Regions from separate parts of the Promicromonospora kroppenstedtii genome, predicted to be linked through region 1. Evidence: riboswitches for the same ligand, from Rfam matches in the RefSeq annotation. Region 1 holds a riboswitch; each other region holds the start of a gene.
The links. Region 1 has a riboswitch for S-adenosylmethionine ahead of ACH47X_RS03410 (LLM class flavin-dependent oxidoreductase). Riboswitches for the same ligand answer to the same signal wherever they lie in the genome.
Positions count from the first base shown of each region.

Region 2: it holds a riboswitch for S-adenosylmethionine, as region 1 does, so the genes downstream of both, ACH47X_RS15325 (aminotransferase class V-fold PLP-dependent enzyme) here and ACH47X_RS03410 (LLM class flavin-dependent oxidoreductase) in region 1, are expected to answer to the same signal.
Region 3: it holds a riboswitch for S-adenosylmethionine, as region 1 does, so the genes downstream of both, metE (5-methyltetrahydropteroyltriglutamate--homocysteine S-methyltransferase) here and ACH47X_RS03410 (LLM class flavin-dependent oxidoreductase) in region 1, are expected to answer to the same signal.

Region 1 is NZ_JBIRYI010000001.1:781,827-789,186, reverse strand. Features, by position in the region: gene ACH47X_RS03425 (RDD family protein) at 1-445, opposite strand, end outside; gene ACH47X_RS03420 (PLP-dependent transferase) at 494-1,129, opposite strand; gene ACH47X_RS03415 (rhodanese-like domain-containing protein) at 1,223-1,576, opposite strand; gene ACH47X_RS03410 (LLM class flavin-dependent oxidoreductase) at 1,606-2,766, opposite strand; SAM riboswitch class IV at 3,139-3,250, opposite strand; gene ACH47X_RS03405 (GH92 family glycosyl hydrolase) at 3,715-6,939, opposite strand; gene ACH47X_RS03400 (ABC transporter substrate-binding protein) at 7,088-7,360, opposite strand, start outside.
Region 2 is NZ_JBIRYI010000009.1:23,575-30,934, reverse strand. Features, by position in the region: gene ACH47X_RS15350 (LLM class flavin-dependent oxidoreductase) at 1-876, shown strand, start outside; gene ACH47X_RS15345 (hypothetical protein) at 1,105-1,470, shown strand; gene ACH47X_RS15340 (mechanosensitive ion channel family protein) at 1,555-2,403, opposite strand; gene ACH47X_RS15335 (amidase) at 2,613-4,106, shown strand; gene ACH47X_RS15330 (hypothetical protein) at 4,252-4,848, shown strand; gene ACH47X_RS15325 (aminotransferase class V-fold PLP-dependent enzyme) at 4,852-6,270, opposite strand; SAM riboswitch class IV at 6,302-6,415, opposite strand; gene ACH47X_RS15320 (phosphotransferase) at 6,461-7,240, opposite strand.
Region 3 is NZ_JBIRYI010000006.1:58,585-65,944, forward strand. Features, by position in the region: gene metE (5-methyltetrahydropteroyltriglutamate--homocysteine S-methyltransferase) at 1-1,722, opposite strand, end outside; SAM riboswitch class I at 1,731-1,834, opposite strand; gene ACH47X_RS10930 (Cmx/CmrA family chloramphenicol efflux MFS transporter) at 2,091-3,263, opposite strand; gene ACH47X_RS10935 (GNAT family N-acetyltransferase) at 3,447-3,917, opposite strand; gene ACH47X_RS10940 (hypothetical protein) at 4,025-5,143, opposite strand; gene ACH47X_RS10945 (RNA polymerase sigma factor) at 5,145-5,774, opposite strand; gene ACH47X_RS10950 (M15 family metallopeptidase) at 5,908-6,741, shown strand; gene ACH47X_RS10955 (ABC transporter ATP-binding protein) at 6,785-7,360, shown strand, end outside.

The DNA.
Region 1 (7,360 bases):
ACAGGGTGACGACCCAGGCGATCGGCAGCACATAGGCCGCCGCGGTGAGGACGATCAGCCCCGGCTCGACCGTCGTCGACCCGACGAGGCCGATCGCCGCGGCGTGCCCGATCGTCCAGGGCAGCGCGACCTTGAGCGCATTCCGGAGCAGCGCCCGGGCGAATGTGAGCCGACCGCCGTCCCGGGCGCCCACCACCTGGAGTCCCAGCGCGCGCTTGCCGATCGTCGCCTGCCGCGGGCCCGACTCGAGGACGGCAAGGAAGGTCGTCAGCGGCACAGCTGTCAGCAGGGCGGAGACCACGTTGGTGGTCGCCGCGGACCACCCCGTCGTCACACCGGCGAGGTACAGCGGGATACCGATCGCGGCGAGCACCACGAGCCACGCCAGGAAGCAGAGCCAGTCGACGAGCCACGCCGCGATGCGCCGCCAGGCTTCGGAGTTCACGGCGCCGACGCTACCGCGCCCCACCTGTCAGAGATGCGGCGGCACGGCTCAGAACGCCCGCAGGTTGGCCCGCAGGCCGCCGTCGGCCCACTCGGTGCGCAGGATGCCGCGCCGCCGCAGGATCGGGACCAGCTCGTCGAGCGTGCCGTGCACGGTGACGGGGTGCAGGTCGCCCCACAGCAGCACGCCGTCGTTGCCCCACTCCCCCAGCTCCTCGATGAGGTCGGCCAGCTCGCCGGCCGTACCCACCCAGCCGGAGTGGTCGGCGATGCGGCCCAGCCGGGCGAGCCCGCCGAGCAACACGCGCAGCGGTGTGGTGGCCAGGTCGTGCTCGCCGACGAGCCGCTTGATCGACCCCTGCGAGACGTGGTCGCCGAACAGGCCCGTGGGCAGCGGCTTGTCGAGGTCGAGCGCCGTCAGGTCGGTCTCCAGGTCGCTCGACCGCTGCTCGGCGATGCGCAGCAGCGTCGCGTCGTCCGGGTTCGCCGCCTGCCCGCTGGCCAGGAACAGCGCGTCGGCGCCACCCTCCAGGGCGGCGATCCGCTGCTCGACGGCGGCCGTGGTCGGGTTGCCGGTGCGGGTGTAGGCGAACGCCTCGCCCGCGCCGAAGTGCCCGGCGGCCTGCTCCCACTCCTCGAACTCGAACCCCGCGGTGAGGTAGACGGGCGTGGCCCGCGGGACCACGCGGGCCGACGGCGCGGTGCCGGGCGCCGGTGGCACGCCCGGCGTCGTCCCGGCCTGCGCTGCGCGCGTGCACCTGCCGGCTGGCGAAGCCGGTCATGGCGCGGCGCTCGGCTCGGCCTCGGTGGCGGGCAGGCCGGCCTCCTTCCAGGCGGGGAAGCCGCCGTCGACGTGCGAGACGTCGGTGTAGCCGCGGGCGGCCAGCGCCTCGGCGACCGGGCCGGATCCGTTGATCGAGCCGCACACGATCACGACGGGCGTGTCGAGGGTGATCGCCGGGTTGTCGGACGGGCCGAACAGCGCGTCGAGGTCGTTCTGGTCGGCGAGCGTGGCGCCCGGGATCTCGCCCGCGGACGCGCGGCCCGCGGCGGAGCGGACGTCGATCAGCAGGGCGCCGCCGGCGACCTTGGCACCTGCGGCGACGGGGGTCTGCAGCTCAGGGGTGGTCATGTTGTCTCCTCGGGGTTCGTGGTGGGTGGTCAGGCGCTCAGCAGGCGGCCGGTGGGCAGCTCGCGGGCGGCCGTCGCGGCGTCGGGTAGACCGAGCGAGCCGCGCAGCGTGGTCTTCGTCCGCTCGGTGCGGAACAGGCCCGCGTGCTGGAGCGCGGGCACCAGGTGGTCGGTAATGGTGTCGAGGTCGGAGCTGAGCGAGGAGGGGCGCAGCAGGAACCCGTCGACGGCGCCGACCGTGGTCCAGTCGGCGATGAGGGTGGCCAGCTCGTCGGGTGTGTCGGCGACCACGAGCCCGTCGCCCATGGAGGCAGTGCCCTCCAGCGCCTCGACCAGCTCCAGCCGGGCACGGGCACCGGCCCGCTCGGTGGAGAGCACCACGTAGACCTCGGCGAGCACCCGCACGTCCTCGGGGTCGCGCCCGGCGGACAGCGCCGCGTCCCGCACGAGGCGGCGCAGCCGGACCGCGTGCGCGGCGTCGGTCACGGCGATCCGCGCGACGTCGGCGGTGCGGCCGGCCAGCGCCGCGCTGGCCTCGGAGCGCACGCGCACCACGACAGGCGGGGGCGTCCGCGGCAGCGGGGCGCCGCCGGCGGGACGGCCGCGGACGGCGAACCGGACGCCGTCGTGGTCCACGCGGAACCGGCCCTCGGCGTCGAGCTCCACGGCGCCCGCCCCGCCGCCGGGACGCCCGGTCCACACCCGCGTCACCGACTGGATGCCGAGCTCGACGCGGGTGGCCCAGGCGTCGTCGGACTCGGGCAGGGTGCCCTGCCGCACGGCCTGCCAGCCGGCCCGGCCGCTGCTCGCGCGGTCGATGCTGCTCAGCGCGAGGGCGGCGTGGGCCGCCTCGACATGGACCGTGTCGACGGCGGCGACCAGGCCGATCCCGGCCGTGACCCGTGCGGCGCGGGCCGCGGCGACGGCCGTGTCGAGGCGGCCGGTGACCTGGCTGCGGCCGGGGTGGAGCAGGAAGCCCTCGTCGAGGCTCACGAAGTCGAGCAGGCCGCGCTCAGCGGTCCGCACCAGGTGCAGGAACCGCTCGCCGTCGAACGGGCACGGGGCGATCGGGCCGCGTGCCCGGTGGGCACCGGGGCGGGCGCCGGCGGAGGTGAGGTCCACGCCGAGCACGACGGGACGGGACGAGAGGGCGGTGGCGGTCAGGGACGTGGGCTGCGGCGGGTACGGCACGGCGGGGCTCCGTTCGGGCTGCGGCTGCGCGACGGCACCCAGGTGGTCCCCGGGCTGCGTGCGGGTGCACGACGGCGACTGGGGTCGCCCGAGGGGCGTGGCTGCCGGAAGGCAGGAAAGAGACGTCCGGTCAGGAACGTGAGGGCCGGTTGCGGCCAGGGCTCGGCGCGAAGGCCGAGAGCAGGTCCGGGCGGCTGGCCGGTTGGGGCCGGTCAGCGCGCGGGGGTGGTGCGCGTCAGCGACAACACATGCTCGGGCGCGGGGCGGCACTCGCCGGCGCGCAAACGTTCCGGGTCGGCAGGGGCACGTGGACGGCGGGGGCAGCGCTCCGGGTCATCGTCGTTCTCCTCACCTGCTCGCCCATCGGCGAGCGACGCGTGTTGTCATCCGCCGACGGCGGTGGACCTGGTCCTCACCCGGGGCACCCACCCGCGCGGGGGGTTGCCGTCCGACCAGCCGGGGCTTCGTGTCGGAACTCATGACCTGCCGAAACTATCCACATTTTTCCGATCGGATTGATGCGGTAAATCTCGATGTCCAAGAAGATACGAATGGAACCCATAGAAGTCAACGATCTTTGCCCAGATCTCACATCCCGGGATCTGGTGGCTCGCGAAGGTGCGCTTCTACCCAGCCATCGGGCCGGTAACCTGCTGTGCTTCCCGGCCCAATGGCTGGGTAGAAGCGCACCTTGGGCCGGCACCCGCCAGTGGATGATCGGTCGCGCCGACGCGGTCGGGCCTCGTCGCCCCGGGGGCCTCGTCGCCCCGGACCAGCAGGCGACAGGCCAGTCCGACGGCGGGCGGGACCCGCGGCCGCACCCACGCCCCCGCCCCGAGAACGCGAAGTGCGCTTCTACCCAGCCATTGGGCCCGGAATCACGAGGTTTTTCGGGCCCAATGGCTGGGTAGAAGCGCACTTTCGCGCCGGCTCGCCGCGACTACGTCGTCAGCGCCCCCGCGGCGACGTGAGGAGCTCGATCTGGGAGAAGGCCCCTTCCTGGAGGAGCTCCAGGCGGACGGACGTGAGCGGCACTGGCTCGTCGAGCACGAACGGACGGAGCTGGCCCGGCCAGGGCCACTCCTCGCCGGAGCGCTCGTCGAGCACTCGGCCGTCGTCCCCGACCAGGCGCCATGCCGACGGCGGGGCCGTGCCATCCGTGCCCGAGGTCAGCGTGTAGGCACGCAGCAGCACACCCTCCGCGACGTCGGCGGCGGGCTGCCACTCCAGCGTGCCGTGGACGGCGGACGACGTCGCCAGCTCGCCGTCGGTCAGGCTCGGCAGCGCGCCCTCGGCCCCGTGCCAGGACCCAGCCGCGCGCAGCCACGGCCGAGGGCTGCCGGTCCCGGCACCGACGCCGTCGGACGAAGCCGCCGACGCTCCCTCGTCCTCGGCCCCGACGCCCTCGGACACCGCACCCCACCCCGTCGGCACGTCCGACAGTGTGAACCGCAGGGTCGCTCCCCCGACCAGGTCGCCGTTGTCGACCGACGGCCCGGCCACGGCCCGGCCGGCACCGGCACCGGCACCGGCACCGGCACCACCGACCTCCAGCCCCGCGACGTACCACCGCTCGGCGGCCCCGGGCGCCTCGATCACCAGGTCGCCGTCGGGCCGGTGCACCACCGCGCGCTCGAAGAGCGGCGACGTGACCGCCCACCGCGACGACCCGATCTCCAGCGGGTACAGCCCGAGCGCGGCCAGCACGTACCAGGCCGACATCTCGCCGTTGTCCTCGTCGCCGTGGTACCCCTGGCCGATGTCGTTGCCGGTCCAGAGCCGCGTCAGGATCTCGCGCACGACCTCCTGGGTGCGGTCCGGCCGCCCGGCGACCGACCACGTCCAGGCGATGTGGTGCGACACCTGGTTCGACTGCCCGAGCTGGCCCAGGCGCACGTCGCGCGCCTCGAACATCTCGTGGATCGGGTTGCCGTACGAGCCGGGCTTGTCGGCCCGCTCGGGCGCCGCGAAGAACCGCTCCAGCAGGCGTTCGAGACCGGCCCGACCGCCGTGCAGGGCGGCCAGCCCCGCGCCGTCGTGCACGGGGTGGAACAGGAAGTTCCACGCGTCCGACTCGGTGTAGTCGCCGCCCCACGCGTCCGGGTCGAACGGCGCCGGGTCGAACGCACCGTCCCGGCCACGTCCCCGGAAGAACCCGGTCGCGGCGTCGAAGAGGTGCACGTACCCGGCGGCGCTCTGCCGCAGGTAGGCGGCCTCGGAGCGCAGCGCGCGCCGGCGCTCGTCCGGGGTGCCGGGCGCGTCCGCGAGCGCCTGCGCCATCCGCGCCAGGCCGGCGTCGTTGATGTAGCCCTCCAGGCTCCACGACACCGACTCCTCGACGTCGCGCGGCACCCAGCCGTTGGTCAGCGCGAACTCCTGGCCCTTGCGGCCGACGCCGGAGCGGGTGGGCAGCGCCGTCGCGTTGCGCAGCCCGGCGTCATAGGTGCCGAGCGGGTCGGGCAGGTCGACGCCGCGCAGGTACAGGTCGGCGAAGGCGACGTCGGACGACGTGCCGGTCATCAGGTCGGCGTAGCCCGGCGACGACCAGCGGGCCACCCAGCCGCCCTCGCGGTACTGCTGCACGAACCCGTCGGCGAGCCGGGCCGCGATCTCGGGGTAGAGCAGCGCGTAGGCGGGCCAGCAGGTGCGGTAGGTGTCCCAGAACCCGTGGTTGACGAACATCTCGCCGGGCACGGCGGGTGCGCCGTCGAGCACGGGCGAGGCGTGCACGGGCGCGCCGTCCGCCCCGACCTCCGTGTAGGAGGACGGGTACAGGTTCAGCCGGTACAGGTTCGAGTAGAGCGTGACCTGCTGCTCCTCGGACGCGCCGTCGACGTCGAGCACGCCGAGCCGGTCCTCCCACTGCGTGCGGGCGGCGTCGGCGACCTCATCGAAGGCGCCGGACACCTCGCGCTCCAGTGCGAGCCGGGCCAGGTCCTCGCTGATGTACGACGTCGCCACGCGCACCTCGACCGTGCGTCCCGCCTCCGCATCACCTCCGGAGCCCAGCGCGACCGTCGCGTACGTCGCGTGGTCCCGCCCGCGGGCGCGGCCCGTGCGCAGCACCGGCGCGGAGATGCGGCCCACCACGTACATGCGGCTGCGGCCCACCGACAGGGGGCTGCCGTGGTCGCTCCAGCCGGTGAGCGTGCCGTCGTCGTGCACGGTGATCGACACGGGTGCGCCGTCCGCACCGGAGTCGCCCACGGCGTCGAACAGGAGGTGGCCCGTGCTCGCGTCGGGCGGAAAGGTGAAGCGCAGGACGCCGCCGTGGTCGGACGCCGCGACGGCCACGCGGGCGCCGCCGTCCAGCGCGACGTCGTAGCGGTGCGGGCGGGCGGTCTCGTCGTCGTGCGAGAAGCCGATCGAGCGGGCGGCCAGCCCGGCGTCGGGAACCTCGTCGCCGTCGGGCCCGGCGGGCACGAGGTGGAACGTGAGCTGGTCGCGGTCCCCCATCCAGGGGCTGGGCTCGTGGGAGATGCCGATGCCCTGCAGGCGCGGCCGGTTGTCCGGCCCGTTGTGCGCGGCCCAGGAGTAGAGCCAGCGCTCGGAGGCGCCGTCGGTCAGGGGCACCCACATGGTGAAGCCGTTGGGCACGGCGGCGGCGGGCACGTTGTTGCCGCGCGAGTACTCGCCCGAGGAGTGGGTGCCCCGGCGCGTGTCCACGAGGTCGGTGCGGCCGGTCACCACCCGCTCGGCGCGCGGCCCCACCGAGACCGTGTCGAGCCAGACCTCGCTCACGCCGCCGTCCGGCGCGGCGGTCACGACGGCGGCGGCGGTCACGCGGCGGCCCGGCAGCGCCTGCGCCACCGGGCTCAGGTCGACGCGCACGAGGTTCCAGTGGTCCGGCACCAGGATGCGCGCCTCCCCCTGGCCGAGGGCGGTCGCGAGCATGCCGTGCTGGTCGCGCAGCGCACGCCCGGACCCGGTCTGCGAGAGCCAGGTGCCGTCGTCGAGCCGCAGGTCGAGGGCGACGTAGGTGGAGCGGTAGGTGAGCTTCTCGTCAAGCACGGGCAGGACGGCGTAGCGCAGCTCGGCGCCGGCCTCCAGCGGCACGTCCAGGCCGTCGAGCAGCACCGTGCGGGCCGCGCCGTGGTGCCGCACCAGGTGGGCGTTCTCACTGGTCAGGCCGGCGCCGGGGCGGCCGGCGGGGACATGTGCGGGCCCGGTCACGCGGCCACCTCCCCGATCGGGTCGAGAACGGGCACGGGCGGTGCGGTGACGGCCGCGGGCGCGGCGACGTCGGTGTCGTAACGAATTGCGGTAGGCCTTTCTTCGTGGGCGGGGACCGCCCTGGTGTCGTACGGCTACGCGGACGCCGTCACTGGTCGGCGAGCAGCTTGTTGCACTCGCCGACCGCCGCGTCGAGGGCGTCCTGCGAGGTCAGGTCCCCGGCGATGGCCGCCGCGAACTGCTGGTTGATGATGGTGGTCATCTCCTCGCTGACCTCGACCGGCTGGAGCACCCGTGCCGTGGTGAGGTTGCTGAACGCGATGGCCTTGGCGTCGCCCTGGGGCGTGCCGTCGCTCTGGGACAGCTCCGGGTTCTCCTGCGAGGACGCCGTGGAGGGGAACACGCCGGGCACCTCGGCGGA
Region 2 (7,360 bases), on a different contig from region 1:
ATCATCCGCCCCTCGACCCCGCCGTCCCGCGTCATCCCGCTCGCCCGCGCGATCGAGGCCGCGGGGATCGAGGAGATCTGGCTCTGGGAGGACTGCTTCCAGACCGGCGGCATCTCCGCGGCGAGCGCGATCCTGGCCGCCACCGAACGGGTCCGCGTGGGGATCGGCGTGATGCCGACGCCGCTGCGGAACGTGGCGCTCACCGCGATGGAGGTCGCGACGGTGGACGGCATGTTCCCGGGCCGGCTGATCCCGGGGATCGGCCACGGCGTGCAGTCCTGGATGGGGCAGGTCGGCGCCCGCGCCGCATCGCCCCTGACGCTCATGCGGGAGTATGCGACGACGCTGCGCGCGCTGCTGGCCGGGGAACGCGTGACGACGTCGGGCCGGTACGTGAATCTGGACGACGTGCAGCTGGACTGGCCGCCCGCCGCGCCCGTCGGGGTGCCGGTCGCCGCGACCGGGCCCAAGTCCCTGCGGCTCGCGGGCGAGGTGGGCGACGGCGTGGTGCTGGAGGGCTCGGTGGGCATGGTCGGGCTGCCCGCCGCTCTGGAGCGGGTCGCAGAGGGCCGCGCCGCCGCCGGGCGCAACGGTGAGGCGTTCCGGGTGATCCAGTTCGTGTGCGGCGGAACCGGGCCGGACGCCGCCGCCCGGCTGCGCGCCGAGCTCACCTCCTGGGGCCAGGACGTGGCCGACGACGAGCGACTGGCTGACTACGCGCTCTGGGGCGACGCCCTGGCGCTGGCCGAGGGCGTGCGCCGGCTCGGCGCGGCAGGCGCGGACACGGTGGCGATCCAGCCGACCGAGGACGACCCGGATCTGGTGCGGCTCGCCGAGGTGCTGGGCGAGGCCCGGGAACTGCTGAGCCGGGACTGACGGCGGCAGGGCTGACGGCGGCAGGACCTGGCCGCCGGGGGCTCCCCTTTGAGGCCTAAGTTTCTTCGCTTTCCGGTGCTGGAAAGCGAAGAAACTTAGGCCTCGAAGGGAGTCGCGTCTGGCGGGACACATTCGGCGTCGCCCAAAGGACGTTGAGGCCCGTCCGCGGGTGACGCAGCGTGGACCGGGCCGGAGGGACGAGCCCTCCGGCCACGAAGGAGGTTCACGATGACGAAGTTCGTACGGGTCGCCGCCGCTGGTGCCGCGGCCCTGCTCACGACTGCCGCCGCCGTGCTCGGTGCGGCCACCGCCACCGCCGCCGACCGAGAGTACGGCACGGACGGGACCCGCGTGACGTCGGTCCCGGCGGGCCATCCGGTCCCGGCGGGCCATCCGTGGGACAACGACACGGACGGCACCCGCGTCACGTCCGTCCCGGCCGGGCACCCGTGGTCCAACGGCACGGACGGTCACGACTGGAACAACGGTCACGACTGGAACGACGGCCCGGGCGTGACGTCGGACAACAAGGACTGGTCGGCCGGCACCGACGGGACCCGGGTGACCTCGGTCCAGGACGACCGCGAGTACTGAGCCCGGACAGCACGACGCCGGGGTCGCACCGTGTCTGAGACGGTGCGACCCCGGCGTCGTCGTGGCTGTCCGCGGGTCAGGCGGTCAGAGGTCGCGCGACGGCGGGGCGAACGTACCCGTGGCCGGCGGGGCGGCGGGCGCGCCGTTCGGTTCCGCGGCGGGGGCCGCCGAACCTTCCGAAAGGTTGCCCAGGAAACCCTCGACCCGGGAACGCATGGGGCCGATCAGCGCACCGCCGACACCGACGATCAGAATGCCGGCCACGGTGGCCAGGAATGCCACGAGGACGGGCATTGTCACCGTGGTGCCGATACCGATCTGGTTCACGGCGGCGATAACACCGAGCGCGATGATGAGGAACGAGACCGTCTTCGCCACCAGCGAGCCGTAGGAAACACCCCTCATGGTGTTCAGGAGAAGGTCCTTCACGGCATTCGCGATGGCTCCGGCGATCACCACGATGACGATCGCGACCACGAGGCTCGGGAGCCACGCCACGATCTGGTTGACGATCGCGCTCACCGGGTTGGTGGGTCCGAAGGCGCTCAGCGCGAGCTGCAGCGTGATCAGCAGGATGAAGTAGTAGATGATCTTCGTGAGCAGCGCGATCGGCTCGATGCCCGACCCGGCGAGCAGCCGGTTCGCCCCCGCCCGCTCAAGCACCTTGTTGAAGCCGACGCGCGTCAGGATCATCCCCACGAACCGGGCGATCGCCTTGGCGATGAAGTACCCGATGAGGAATACGACAAGGAACACGAGGAGCTTCGGGATGAAGCTCGCGATCGAGCTGAGCGCATTGGTGAGCGGCGCCAGCCAGTCGACCTGGTTCGGCACGACGAGTGCCGTATTGAAGAATGTCATTGCTCTCCCCCTTCGAGATCTTTTCGGGCACCAAGGGCGCGCATCGTCGGCGCGGCGCAAAGGTGCCAGCACTCCAAGAACATATGCCGCAGAAGCGCATTCTGCGCGGTGGGATTTAGTGCAACCGAACGCAATTCGAACGCAACTTTGAACATCACCGCAGGTCAGGTCGTCGCCCGCCGGCCGACATGTTCATGAATTTGCCTGATTCCCCTGTAGAGCGGGTGAGACATAAGCGACATTCCATCGGGGCTGGAGTGGCGAGCGCCTAGCCTGGCGACATGGATGCCCTGCACGAGCGGACCGCCGTCGAGCTCCGCGACCTCCTTGCCGCCGGAGAGCTCACTCCCACCGAGGTGACCGAGCACTTCCTGAACCGGGTCGACCGGCTGAACCCCCGGGTCGGCGCCTTCGTCACCGTCACCCCCGAACGGGCGCGCAAACGCGCGGCGGAGCTCGAAGAGGCCCGAGCGGCCGGATCGGGCCCGACGCCGGGCGGTCTGTGGGGCCTGCCGACCGGGGACAAGGACCTGTGGAACCGGGCGGGCGTGCCCACCGGCTTCGGGTCGCGCGCCTTCGCGGGTCTGCCGCCGGCCGAGGAGAGCGACGAGATCGTCCGGGTGCTCGACGGCGCGGGCATCGTCAGCCTGGGCAAGACCACCGCGCCCGAGCTGGGCTTCCCGGCCTACACCGAGCCGGTGGGCGCACCGCCCGCGCGCACCCCGTGGGACCTGACCCGCGGGGCCGGGGGCTCCAGCGGCGGCGCGGCCGCGGCGGTGGCGGCGGGCCTGCTGCCGTTCGCCCCCGGGTCCGACGGCGGCGGGTCGATCCGCATCCCGGCGGCGGCCTGCGGCGTCGTGGGGCTCAAGCCCACGCGGGGCCTGCTGCCGGCGGGCAGCGGCGTCGACTCGCTGGGCGGGCTCGTGGTGAACGGCCCGATCGCTCGCACCGTGGCGGACACCGCCCTGCTGCTGGAGGCGATGCTGCCGAGGCGCGCCGGGGGCGACGTCGCGCACCCGTACACGCTGCGGGCGCCGTCGTACGCCGCCGGGGCTTACCTCGCGGCCGCGCAGCGGGCCGGGCTGCCGGCGGACGCCGGCGCGGCGGGCGCGGGTGTCGCGCGGATCGGCGTGACCACGTCGTCGGCCTGGGACGGGTTCTACGACATCGTCGTGTCACCCGAGGCGCGCGCCGCGCTGGACGCCGGGGTCCGTGCCCTGGCCGGGGCCGGGCACGAGATCGACGAGACCGCGCTGGCCGAGGCCCCCGAGTACGGGCCGGCGTTCCGGACCCTGTGGATGGGCGGGGCGTCGGCGGTGCCGATCGACGACCCGGCGACCCTGGACAAGCTGGAGCCGCTGACGCAGTGGCTCATCCGCACGGGCCGCACCGTCCCCGCGCGACAGCTCGCCGAGGCGGTGCGCACCCTCACCGGGTTCGAGCGCTCGCTCGTCGCGCAGGTCAGCGCGTACGACGCCGTCATGACCCCGGCCCTCGCGCTGACGCCGCGACCGATCGGCTGGTACGACGCGGAGGACCCCGAGCGGAACTTCGAGCAGCAGTGCCAGTACACGCCGTGGACGTCGATGCTGAACGTGGCCGGGCTGCCCGCGATCACCGTGCCGACCCACTGGACCGAGCCCACGGCCGACGCGCCCGCCGGGCTGCCGATGGGGGTGCAGATCATCGGCCGGCCGGGCGGCGAGCTCACGCTGCTGGCGCTGGCAGCCCAACTGGAGTCGGCCCTCCCGGGCCCGCGGGCCTTCCCGCTCTGACCTGTCAGAGGCACAGGTCACCGCAGGGGCCTGTGCGTCTGACCCGGGGTTCGGCCGTGGCCGAAGGAGGTTCCGCATCGCCAGGACCCGTGGTTGGGTACCCCTAGTGGGTATCCGCGCACGAGGACACGAGGAGACCGGGACCATGACCGAGGCCTTCGAGGCGGCCGCCCCGGCACGGCGCAGCCGCTGGACCGGGACCTGGCCCACCAACACCGGCTGGGTCGTGCTCGGCGCGCTGACCGGCTTCGGCCTGCTGGTGAGCGGGACGGCGATCGCCGGCGGCACCTGGCAGGACGCCGTGGCCGAGGACCCGACCACCGCCGTCGGCGTCGCGGCGCTCTGCTACCTGGCCGCCGCGGTGACCGGAGTGCGCTGGACGGCGTGGCTGGTCGCGCTGCTGGCATCCGCGATCCCGGTCACGTCCGAGCTGCTGGACACGCCACGCTGGATCGCGTTCGTGCTCGTGGGCCTCGTGCTCACCGGCATCGGGCTGGCCCGGGGCCGCAGCGCGACCTGGCCGCAGGCCGCCGCGATGGCCGGCTTCTTCGGCGTTGCCGCCGTCGCCCTGTTCCTGGAGCCACGCGTCGGACTGGCCCTCGCGGGCCTCGCCCTCGCCGCGCACGCGGGGTGGGACGTGGTGCACTACCGGCGCGACGTGGTGGTCAACCGCTCGCTCGCGCTGTGGTGCATCGGCCTCGACCTCACGATGGGCGGCATCTGCGTGGCGCTGGCGCTGTAGTTGTCAGTCCTCGTCCGGGAGGCAGCCGAACGCCTCGTCGAAGCCGAGCGCGGCCGTCGCCAGCAGGCCCGCCAGGCCCGAGCCCTCGGGCACGGGACGCGGGTCGTCGGTCACGACCCACAGCCCGTCGACGACGTCGTATCCCGCCTGCGGGCCGTCGGCCACCAGGCTGCCGACGGCGGCGATCAGCCGCTCGATCTCCTCGCCGGCGGTGCCGACACCGACCGAGGCACGCACCGCGCCGGCGTCGAATCCGAGGCGGCCGAGCAGCGGGTGCGCGCAGAAGCGCCCGTCCCGCACGCCGATGCCGTGCTCCGCGGACAGGTACGCGGCGACGAGGCCCGGGTCGTACCCGGTCACGGTGAAGGTCACGACGCCCACGGGGTCGACGGCGTCGGCCCAGACCCGCACGACCTCGACACGGTCGATGGCCTCCAGGCCGGACACGAGCCGCTGCCGGAGGGCGTTCTCGTGCGCGACGACCTCGGCAGGGTCCAGCGCGGCGAGCTCCTCGCACGCCGCCGCGAGGGCGACCGCACCGATCACGTTGGGCGAGCCGGCCTCGTGGCGCGCGGGACCCTCGTGCCACTCCGTGCCGCCCACCCGCACGCGGCGGACGGCGCCGCCGCCCGCGAGGTACGGCGTGCCCGCGTCGAGCCAGTCGCGACGGCCCACCAGCACGCCCGCGCCGAACGGGGCGTAGGTCTTGTGCCCGGAGAAGGCGAGGTAGTCGACGCCGGTCGACTCCAGCGAGATGCGGCGGTGCGGCACGAGCTGGGCGCCGTCGAGCACCACCCGTGCGCCGAACTCGTGGGCGACGGCGACGATCTCGGCGATCGGGAGCGACTCCCCCGTCACGTTCGAGGCGCCGGTCAGGGCCAGGAGAGCGAACGGGCGGTCCGCGGCGGCGTCAGCCAGCTCCTCCCGGATCTGGGCGACGGTCGCGGCCACGGTGGCACCGCCGGTCAGCACGGTCGCGCCGGTGGTGCGCTGCCAGGGCAGCAGGTTCGCGTGGTGCTCCACGTCGAGCACCAGCACGCGGCCGGGCTCGCCGTCGGGCTGCGCGGGGACGCAGCCTGCCAGGAGGTTCAGGGAGTCGGTGGTGTTCCGCGTGACGATCGTCAGGTCGTCCTCGCGGGCGCCGACGAACGCGCCGATGGTGCGGCGGGCGGTCTCGTACAGCGCCGTGCTCACCTGCGAGAGGTAGCCGGCGCCGCGGTGCACGCTGGCGTACAGCGGCAGCACCTGGGTGACGCGGTCGGCGACGGCCTGCAACGCCGGGGCCGACGCGGCGACGTCGAGGTTCGCGTACGAGACCTGGGTGCCGTCAACGAGCGGAACGAGCGTGCCGCCGCCGACCACGGGCCGCAGCGGGGCGAGGCCGGTCACCGCGGTGGCACGGCTGATGGTGGGAGCAGACATGGCGTCCTCCAGCACAGTCCTGGGGGAGGTTCCCCCGCGCTTGCCGCGCGCGGGTGCGCGCGGCCTGGTCGTCACCCGGGGCACCCCACCGCGGAGGGAGGGTTGCCGGCCAGCGAGCCGGGGCTTGACGCTGGCGCTCATGACCTGCGGCCATCCTGTGCCGCGGGCAAAAGCCCTGTCAACGCATGTCTCAGATGCTGGTCCCACCTGCTGGGCGAGCCGATCGGGCCGCGAGATCGGCGACGCGGGCCGCGTCCGTGCGGTACATCGCGGCGTGCTCGCGCAGCTCGGCCGGCCCGCCGTCGTCGGCCCTGGCCTCGCTGAACGCGGCGAGGTCCGTCAGGCGCTCGGCCATCGCCCCGAGCACCTCCACGCGTGACCACCCGGCTCCGTACGCATCGACCAGCACGTCCAACCGGACCGGCGGATCCAGGTGGCCGACCTCGTAGGACACCCCGGCGAACGCGTCCGCCGCGAACGGGGCCAGGCGGTACGCGGTGTAGGCCAGGTCCCACAGGCGGGGTCCAGGTGAGGCCGTGTCCACGTCGATGAGGCCGGCGAGCCGGCCCGCGCGGAACACCATGTTGTACGGCGCTGCGTCGTTGTGGCAGATCACCTCGGCCGGCTCGCGAGCGGGTAGCCGCCAGACGGCGCCCGGCGGGTCGATGCCGACGGACGCGTCGTGGAGCCGGCGCAGGAGGCGCCCGGCGTCGCGCAGGTTCGCCTCGGACCAGAGCCACTCCGGGGCCGGCCAGCCCGGGACGTCGCCCGGGAGGAACGAGACGATCTCGCGCCCCCGCTCGTCGAGCCCGAACGGCTCCGGCACCTCCGTGACGCCGCGGTCCCGGACCTGGCGCAGGTACGCGTGGACCGTGGGCGTCCACGGCCCGGCGGAACGCCGCACGGTGTCCCCCACGCGCACGACCTCGGACATGTTCCCACCGGTCAGCGGTTCCTCGTTCCCGGGCATGGTCGTCACCGTACTGAGAATCGGCTTCCCCACCAGATTGGTCGGGTTATCTGTCGAGACACTGTTCCACCCACCGGACACATGTCGTAGGGTTGGCGGCGACCATCCCGAGCGGCCGAG
Region 3 (7,360 bases), on a different contig from region 1:
CGCGGGCCGGGAGACGTCGCCCCACAGGATCGGCGGCCGCACACAGCGCGAGCCGTACGACTGCACCCAGCCGTTGACGGTCGTCGCGAAGCCGTCGAGCTGCTCCGCGAAGTACTGCACCATGTCGTTGCGCTCGGGCTCGCCGTGCACCAGCACGTCCAGGCCCAGCTCCTCCTGCAGCGCGACCGTGCTCGCGATCTCCGCGCGCATCGCCGCCGTGTAGTCGGCGTCGGACAGCTCGCCCCGCACCCACGCGGCGCGCGTGCTGCGGATCTCCGACGTCTGCGGGAACGAACCGATGGTCGTGGTCGGCAGGGCCGGCAGGTTCAGCCGCGCCTGCTGCGCGGCGGCGCGCTCCGCGTACGGCGCGCGCCGCGTGTCGGCCGCGGTCAGGGCGGCGGTCCGCTCCCGCACCCGCGGGACGACGACGCCGGGCGCCTCGGCGCGGGAGCGCACCGCCGCGGTCGACTCGGCGAGCCGGTCGGCAACGGCCGCGCGGCCCTGGCTCAGGCCCGTGGCCAGCGTGGCGACCTCGGCGACCTTCTGGTCGGCGAACGCGAGCCACGACTTCAGGCCCTGCTCCAGGCGGGGCTCGTCGGCGACGTCGTGCGGCACGTGCAGCAGCGAGGTCGAGGTGCCGACGGCGACCGTGCCGGCACCGAGGCCCGTGCCGGAGGCGGCGAGCCCCTCCAGGACGGTGAGGCGGGCGTCGAGGTCGGCGCGCCAGATGTTGTGGCCGTCGATCACGCCCGCGACCACGGTCTTGTTCTCCAGGCCGGGCACGGGGCCGGCGGGCACGGCGCCGCGGACCACGTCGATCGCGATCGCCTCGACGTCGGTGCCGGCCAGCAGCGCGAGGCCGTCGCCGGCGTCGCTGCGCAGGTCACCGTAGGGCGCCGTGACCAGGATCGCGGGGCGCTCGGCGGCGTCGTCCGGGCCGGTGCCGGCGGGGGAGAGGTCGGTCGCCAGGCGCGCGTAGGCCCGGCGGACGGCGTCGGCCACCTCGTCGAAGGGGACGTCCAGCAGGTCGGTGACCAGGGCGGGCTCGTCGAGCTGCACCCACGGCGCGCCCGCGGCGGCCAGCGTGCGCAGCAGCTCCGCGTACGCGGTGACGACGTCGTCGAGCCGGTCCAGCGGGCGGAAACCCTCGGGGGCGTCGTCCGCCGCCTTGCTGAGCAGCAGGAACGTGACCGGGCCGACCAGCACGGGCCGGGTGACGACCGCCTGGCCGCCGTCGGCCGGGTGCGCCAGCTCGGTGAACTCGCGCACGGCGCGGTCGTCGACGAAGCCGATCGGGGTGTCCGGGCCGATCTCCGGCACCAGGTAGTGGTAGTTCGTGTCGAACCACTTGGTCATCTCGAGCGGCGCGCGGTCGCCCTCCCCGCGGGCGACCGTGAAGTAGGCCGCGAGCGGCAGGCTGCCCTCGTCCGTGGTGAGCCCGGCGAACCGCTCGGGCACCGCGCCCAGCAGCGCGACGGCGTCGAGCACCTGGTCGTAGTAGGAGAACGAGCCGGGGACGGCGGCGGTCCCGGCTTCCAGGCCCAGGTCGACGAGCCGGCGCGCGGTGGCGAGCCGCAGGTCGCGGGCGGTCGCCTCCAGCTCGTCGGCGGTGGTGCGCCCGGCCCAGAAGGCCTCGACCGCGCGCTTGAGCTCGCGCCTCCGGCCGATGCGCGGGTAGCCCAGGATCGTGGCGGTGGGAAGGTGCGGGTTCGTGACTGCCATGCGTATCAGCTCCATCGGACCTGGCGTTAGCACCTTGCCCCGAGATTGGCGCCTCGGAGGTAGGTTGCTGCGGTGTCGTTGAGCCAGGACTCTCGACCGCTCTGGATGATGAGATCTGATCGTAGGCATGCCCGGGATGTGGTCGGTAAACCGTCCACGCCTCGGGACGGCCTCGGGACCGGGTGGGACACGCGATAAAAAGTGTGCCAAGCGGTGCATGCGCGCAGGTGACCATGCACCTGCTGCCAGGTCCGTGCGTGGTGTGGCAGCAGGTACATGGTCGGTCGGAGGTAGCTGTTCGGCGACAGGCGGTCAGTGCTGGTTGGTCAGTGCTGGTCGGTGGGCGCTGGTCGTTCGATGCTGGTCGGTCAGCGGGCCGGTGCGCCTGACCGGCGTCGGGCCGTGACGAGCCGGAGCCCGACGGCGACGGCGACCAGCGCGGTGCTGACGATCAGCGGGCCTGCCGTCCCGGCCGTGCCGAGCGAGGCGCCGCCGAGCACGGGGCCGAGCAGGGCGCCGAGGTTGAGGGCCACGGTCGAGAACGCGCCGCCCATGGTGGGTGCGCCCTGGGCTGCCGCCATGCTGCGGGCGATCAGCGTGCTGCCCACCGCGAAGGACAGCGCACCCTGCACCGGGGCCAGCACCCACACGGCGGCGGGGCTGTCGGCCAGTGCCGCCCAGGCGATCCACCCCGCGAGCAGTGCGGGCCCGGCGACGTCGAGCAGGAGCCGGCCGCGGGTATCGGCGAGGCGGCCCGCCACCGAGACTCCTGCGAACGCGCCGAGCCCGAACAGCGCCAGCACCAGCGGTACGAGCGACGGGACGAGGCCCGCCCCGTCCGTGACGGTGACGGCCAGGTAGGTGAAGGCGCAGAACGTCGCGCCGTTGACCAGCGCCCCCAGGCCGAGGTGCCGCAGCAGGTCCGGGGACCGGAGGGTGCGGAGCTCGGCCCGGAGGTCGAGCCGGGGGCGCGCGGACCCGGGGTGGTCGGTGCTGGTCCGCGGCGGCGTCAGCCGGCCGACGGCGACCAGCGCCGCGGCCGAGAGCCCCGCGATGGCCCAGAGCGCGGAGCGCCACCCCCAGAGCTCGCCGAGCAGCGCGCCCGCGGGGACGCCGGCGATCAGGGCGAGCGTCGTGCCACCGAGGAGCACGGACAGGGCTCGGGCGCGCCGTCCGGCCGGGACGACCCGGGTGGCGGTCGACAGGGCGACCGCGAGGAAGCCGGCGTTGGCCAGGGCGGCCACGAACCGGGTGCCGAGCAGCACGCCGAAGCTGTCGGTCAGCGCACCCGAGACATGGGCCAGGACGAACACGGCCAGGCACGCGGAGAGGGTCCAGCGTGGGGCCAGGCGGCGTCCGACGGCGGCCGTGAGGGGTGCGCCCACCACCATCCCGACCGCGAAACCCGAGGTCAGGTAGCCGGCCTCGGCGAGCGAGACGCCGAGGTCGGCGGAGATACCGGGCACGAGCCCGGCGAGGACGAATTCCGAGGTGCCTTGCGCGAAGACCGCGACCGCGAGCACGTAGAGCAGGACAGGCATGAACGACTCCGAAGGGGGAGAGGGAACGGGTAGGCCGTGACGGCACTACGGGCCCTTCGGATGCGCGGAGAATGCCCCGTCCGATCAGGGAGCGGGGCGCGAGGCGCGGCCTCGGTGGTCTCTACAGGGGCATCTCGGGCTACCGGAGTACCGGCAGCCCGAACCTGGATGCTTCTGGAGACCTCATGCGGTGAAGCTAGCACGCGCGGGCAGCGGACGGCGCCAGGCGGCCTCGCGGTCGAGCTGGCCCGTCGAGCGGAACAGCGCAACCTGGTGCGCGTCGGGCAGGGCGGCGGCGAGCGCCTGCGTGGTCGTGGGCCCGAAGCCGAGCTTCTGCCAGAAGCCGCCCGAGCGGCGGGAGAACAGCCAGGCCTCGCGCGCCCCGGCGTCGGCGGCCCGGTCCAACGCGAAACTGGCCAGGCGTAGGCCGGACCCGGTGCCACGCAGGTCGGGGCGGACGGCGACGCTGCGCACCAGCGCGTGCTCGCCGTCGTCGCCGAGCTCGAACCCCGTGGTGGCGGTGATCGCGCCGTCCTGGTCCCGCTCCAGCCAGAGGCGGACGGCGGGCTCGGCGAGCGCCGCGACCGTCAGGTCCGCGGTGCGCAGGAACGCGGCCAGGTCGTCGAGGTCGGCAGAGGTGGCGCGGTGGAGCACGGCGGGAGCCTATCGCGGTGCGTGACGAGGTGGGCTGGGGTGGAACGGTCGGGCTCGGGTGGTGCGCTGGGGCTGGGGCTGGGGCTGGGGCTGGGGCTGGGGCTGGGTCAGGGGCGGTCGGTGGCGTACGTGGGCGACATGCTGGGCTCGTTGCACCCCGCCCAGCTGAGCTCGCTGTGCACACGGATCTGCTTGCCACCGTCGGCCTCCGCCCAGATCTCGACGTCGCTCGGTAGCCAGGTGGTGGTGTCGACGAGCAGCTCGACCCGGGTCATGACGCCGCCGCGCAGGGCGGCGTCCGTGGGGACGACCTGGATCCGGGCGACACGCTGCCCGCCTGCTCGCTCCACGTGGACGTCGTCCGTTCCGAGCCCGTCCGTTCCGATCCCGTCCGTTCCGATCTCGTAGGTGTCGGAACGGGTGTCGAGTTCTTGGGCGTCCCCGCCGTCCGGGGCAAGGCTCTGGTCGGTCCGGCCGTAGGTGCCCGTCCGATCGTTCGAGTCGTCGTACCCCGGCAGCCCGAGCACGACGGCCGCTGCCGCCGCCTGCAGCACCTCCAAGGGCTGTTGGTCCAGCGTGGTCTTGGGGACGGCGATGCCTGTCCCGTCGACGGGGTCGAAGCGCAGTGCCGAGTCGTCCCCGAGGGTCGACCGGGTCTTGACGCCGCAGCTCGCGCCGGACATCGCCTTGCCCGCGCGTGCCACGACGTCGCCAGGCGTCATCCAGACGGTGGGTGACGGCGACGGGCCCTCCTCCGGGATGACGGCGCCGGACGTGCCAGGGCCCGGGGCCGAGCCCGGCAGGGCGCCCGGTGCGAGCGCGCTGGTCAGGCTCACGGCGAGGACTGCGGCGGTCACGGCCGCGGCGCTCCATGCGAGCGCCCGGCCGCGGGGGGTCATCCTGCGGCCGGGTGTCCCGCGGTGGGTTGTCCCGTGGCGCAGAGCGGGCGGGACCTGGCCTGTCGGCGCACCGGCGTCGCGAAGCAGCACCTCGACGTTCCCGATGTCGGACGAGGTATCGGGCCAGTCATCGGGTCCGGCACCGGGCCAGGTGGCCTGTTCGGGATGGCGGGGATCGAACTCGTTCGGATCCGGTCCCGTCCCGCCGCTGCCGGTCGCGACGTCGGTCGCTCGCGCGCGGGACTGGGCGTACACCCGCCGCAGGTCCAGCTCGGGATCGGCCCCGCGCAGCGCGCGGCGGGCGCGGGTCAGCTCGTCGTCGTCCACGTCAGGCTCCTTCCTCGGTCAGGCGGGCGTACGCGGCGCGCAGGCGCCCTCGGGCGCGGTGCACCCGGTTGGCGGCGACCGCGGTGGTGCAGCCGAGCACCTGGGCCACCTCTGCCGTCGACAGCTCCGCGGCCGCCAGCAGTGCGATGACCTCGCGGTCGGCCGGGCGCAGCAGGTCCATGGCGCGACGGAGCTCGTCGAGCTCGCCGACCAGGCGGACGTCGTCCGCGCCGGCCGCGGTGGGATGGGTCCCGGCCCGGTCGACCAGCGCCGTGCGCCGGTGCTGGGCGCGTACCTGGTTGGCCAGCACGCGGCGGGCGACGGCCAGGAGCCAGGCGCGTGGGTGGTCCGGCAGCTCGCCCTTGCGCCACGCGATCGCGAAGACCTCGGCCACGACATCCTCCGCCTCGGCGGCGGGGAGCCGTGCACGGGCGTACCGGTACACACCGTGCGCGTGCGTCGCGAAGAGCTCCTCGGTGCGTTCGGGCGAGAGCGTGCCCGGGACGACGCGGTGCGGCTCGGTGTTGGTAGCCAGGGCGGTCTCCGGTGTGCCGATGGTGGTCAGGGACGGACAGCGGTCGGGGACGAACGGGGAGCGAGGGGTGGTCGGGAAAGAAGGGCGCTCGAGCACGACCGGGGTTCTCGATCGATGCTTACGAACGGTGGGTGTCCGGCGTTGTAGCGGCCATGTCATGCGGCGGTTGTGACCCGTGTCACAGTGCGTGGCTGGGATGCCGTGCCTGCCGCCGAACACCGACCGGGTTGTGACCATCTTCCTGGACCGCCGGCCCCTGCCACGTATCGCCGTCGTCATGCTCGCCGCCGTGCTCCTCCTCGCGGGGTGCGCGTCGGGCGCGGCTCGCGCGACGTACGAGACGTCGGCCTCGCCAGGACCCGAGGCGGGAGCGGAGGGTTCGGCGGCGAACGGCGTGGCTGCCGATGGTGGAACCGTTGCGGGTGCGCCTGCCGATGAGTCCGCGGATGCCCCCGCCGAGGCCGTGCCCGGCATCGACCTGGCAGCCCACTCGCCCGCGGACCCGGAGAGCCCGTGGGTGGTCGTGAACAAACGGGTGGCCGTCGACCCGGTCGACTACGAGCCGGACCTGACGACGGTCCGCGGCTACCTGGTGCGCCCCGACGTCGCTCCTGATCTCACCGCGCTCCTGTCCGCCGCCGAGGCCGACGGTGTGCACCTGACGCTCCGCAGCGCCTACCGCGGCTACTCGAAGCAGGCCTCGGTCTACGAGAGCTGGGTGGCGCAGCTCGGCAGGGCGCAGGCCGACGCGGTGTCGGCGCGGCCGGGCCACAGCGAGCACCAGACGGGCCTGGCGGTGGACGTGGGCGGCAGCAGCCGGCCGGCGTGCGACTTCGAGCCGTGCTTCGGCGACACGCTCGAGGGCCGGTGGGTCGCCGAGCACGCGGGGAGCTTCGGCTTCCTGGTCCGGTACACGCCGGAGAACAAGGCCGTGACGGGGTACGCCCCGGAGGCGTGGCACCTGCGCTGGGTCGGTCGTGACCTGGCGGGATACCTGAGCGAGACCGGCCTGAGCACGCTGGAGGAGGTGTTCGACGTGCCGGGCGGGGACTATGGCCGCTGACCGGCTTGACCTTGCCGTAGCGGCAACCTTGCACGCTGCGGTCATGACCACTTCGAACAGGGCGGCACCGAAGACACCGCCCGCATCGGCTCCCGGCACCGCGATCGCGGTGGTCGGGCTGCGCAAGTCCTTCGGGGACCACCACGTGCTCGACGGTGTGGATCTCGCCGTGCCCGCCGGCACGGTCTACGCCCTCCTGGGGCCGAACGGCGCGGGCAAGACCACCATGGTGAACATCCTGTCCACGCTGCTCACGGCCGACGCCGGCGAGGTCCGCGTGGCGGGCCACGACGTGCGCCGCGAGCCGGGCCGGGTGCGGTCGGCGATCGGCGTCACGGGGCAGTTCTCGGCGATCGACATGTTCCTGACCGGCCGCGAGAACCTCCGGCTCATGGCTGACCTGTCGCACCTCGACCGGCGGAGTGCCGCCCAGGACGTCGCGGCCCTGCTCGAGCGGTTCGACCTGGTCGAGGCCGCCGACCGTCGGGCCCTGACCTGGTCCGGCGGCATGCGGCGCCGTCTGGACCTGGCGATGACGCTCATCACCCGACCGCGCCTCATCTTCCTCGACGAGCCGACCACAGGCCTCGACCCACGCAGCCGGCGCGAGGTCTGGGAC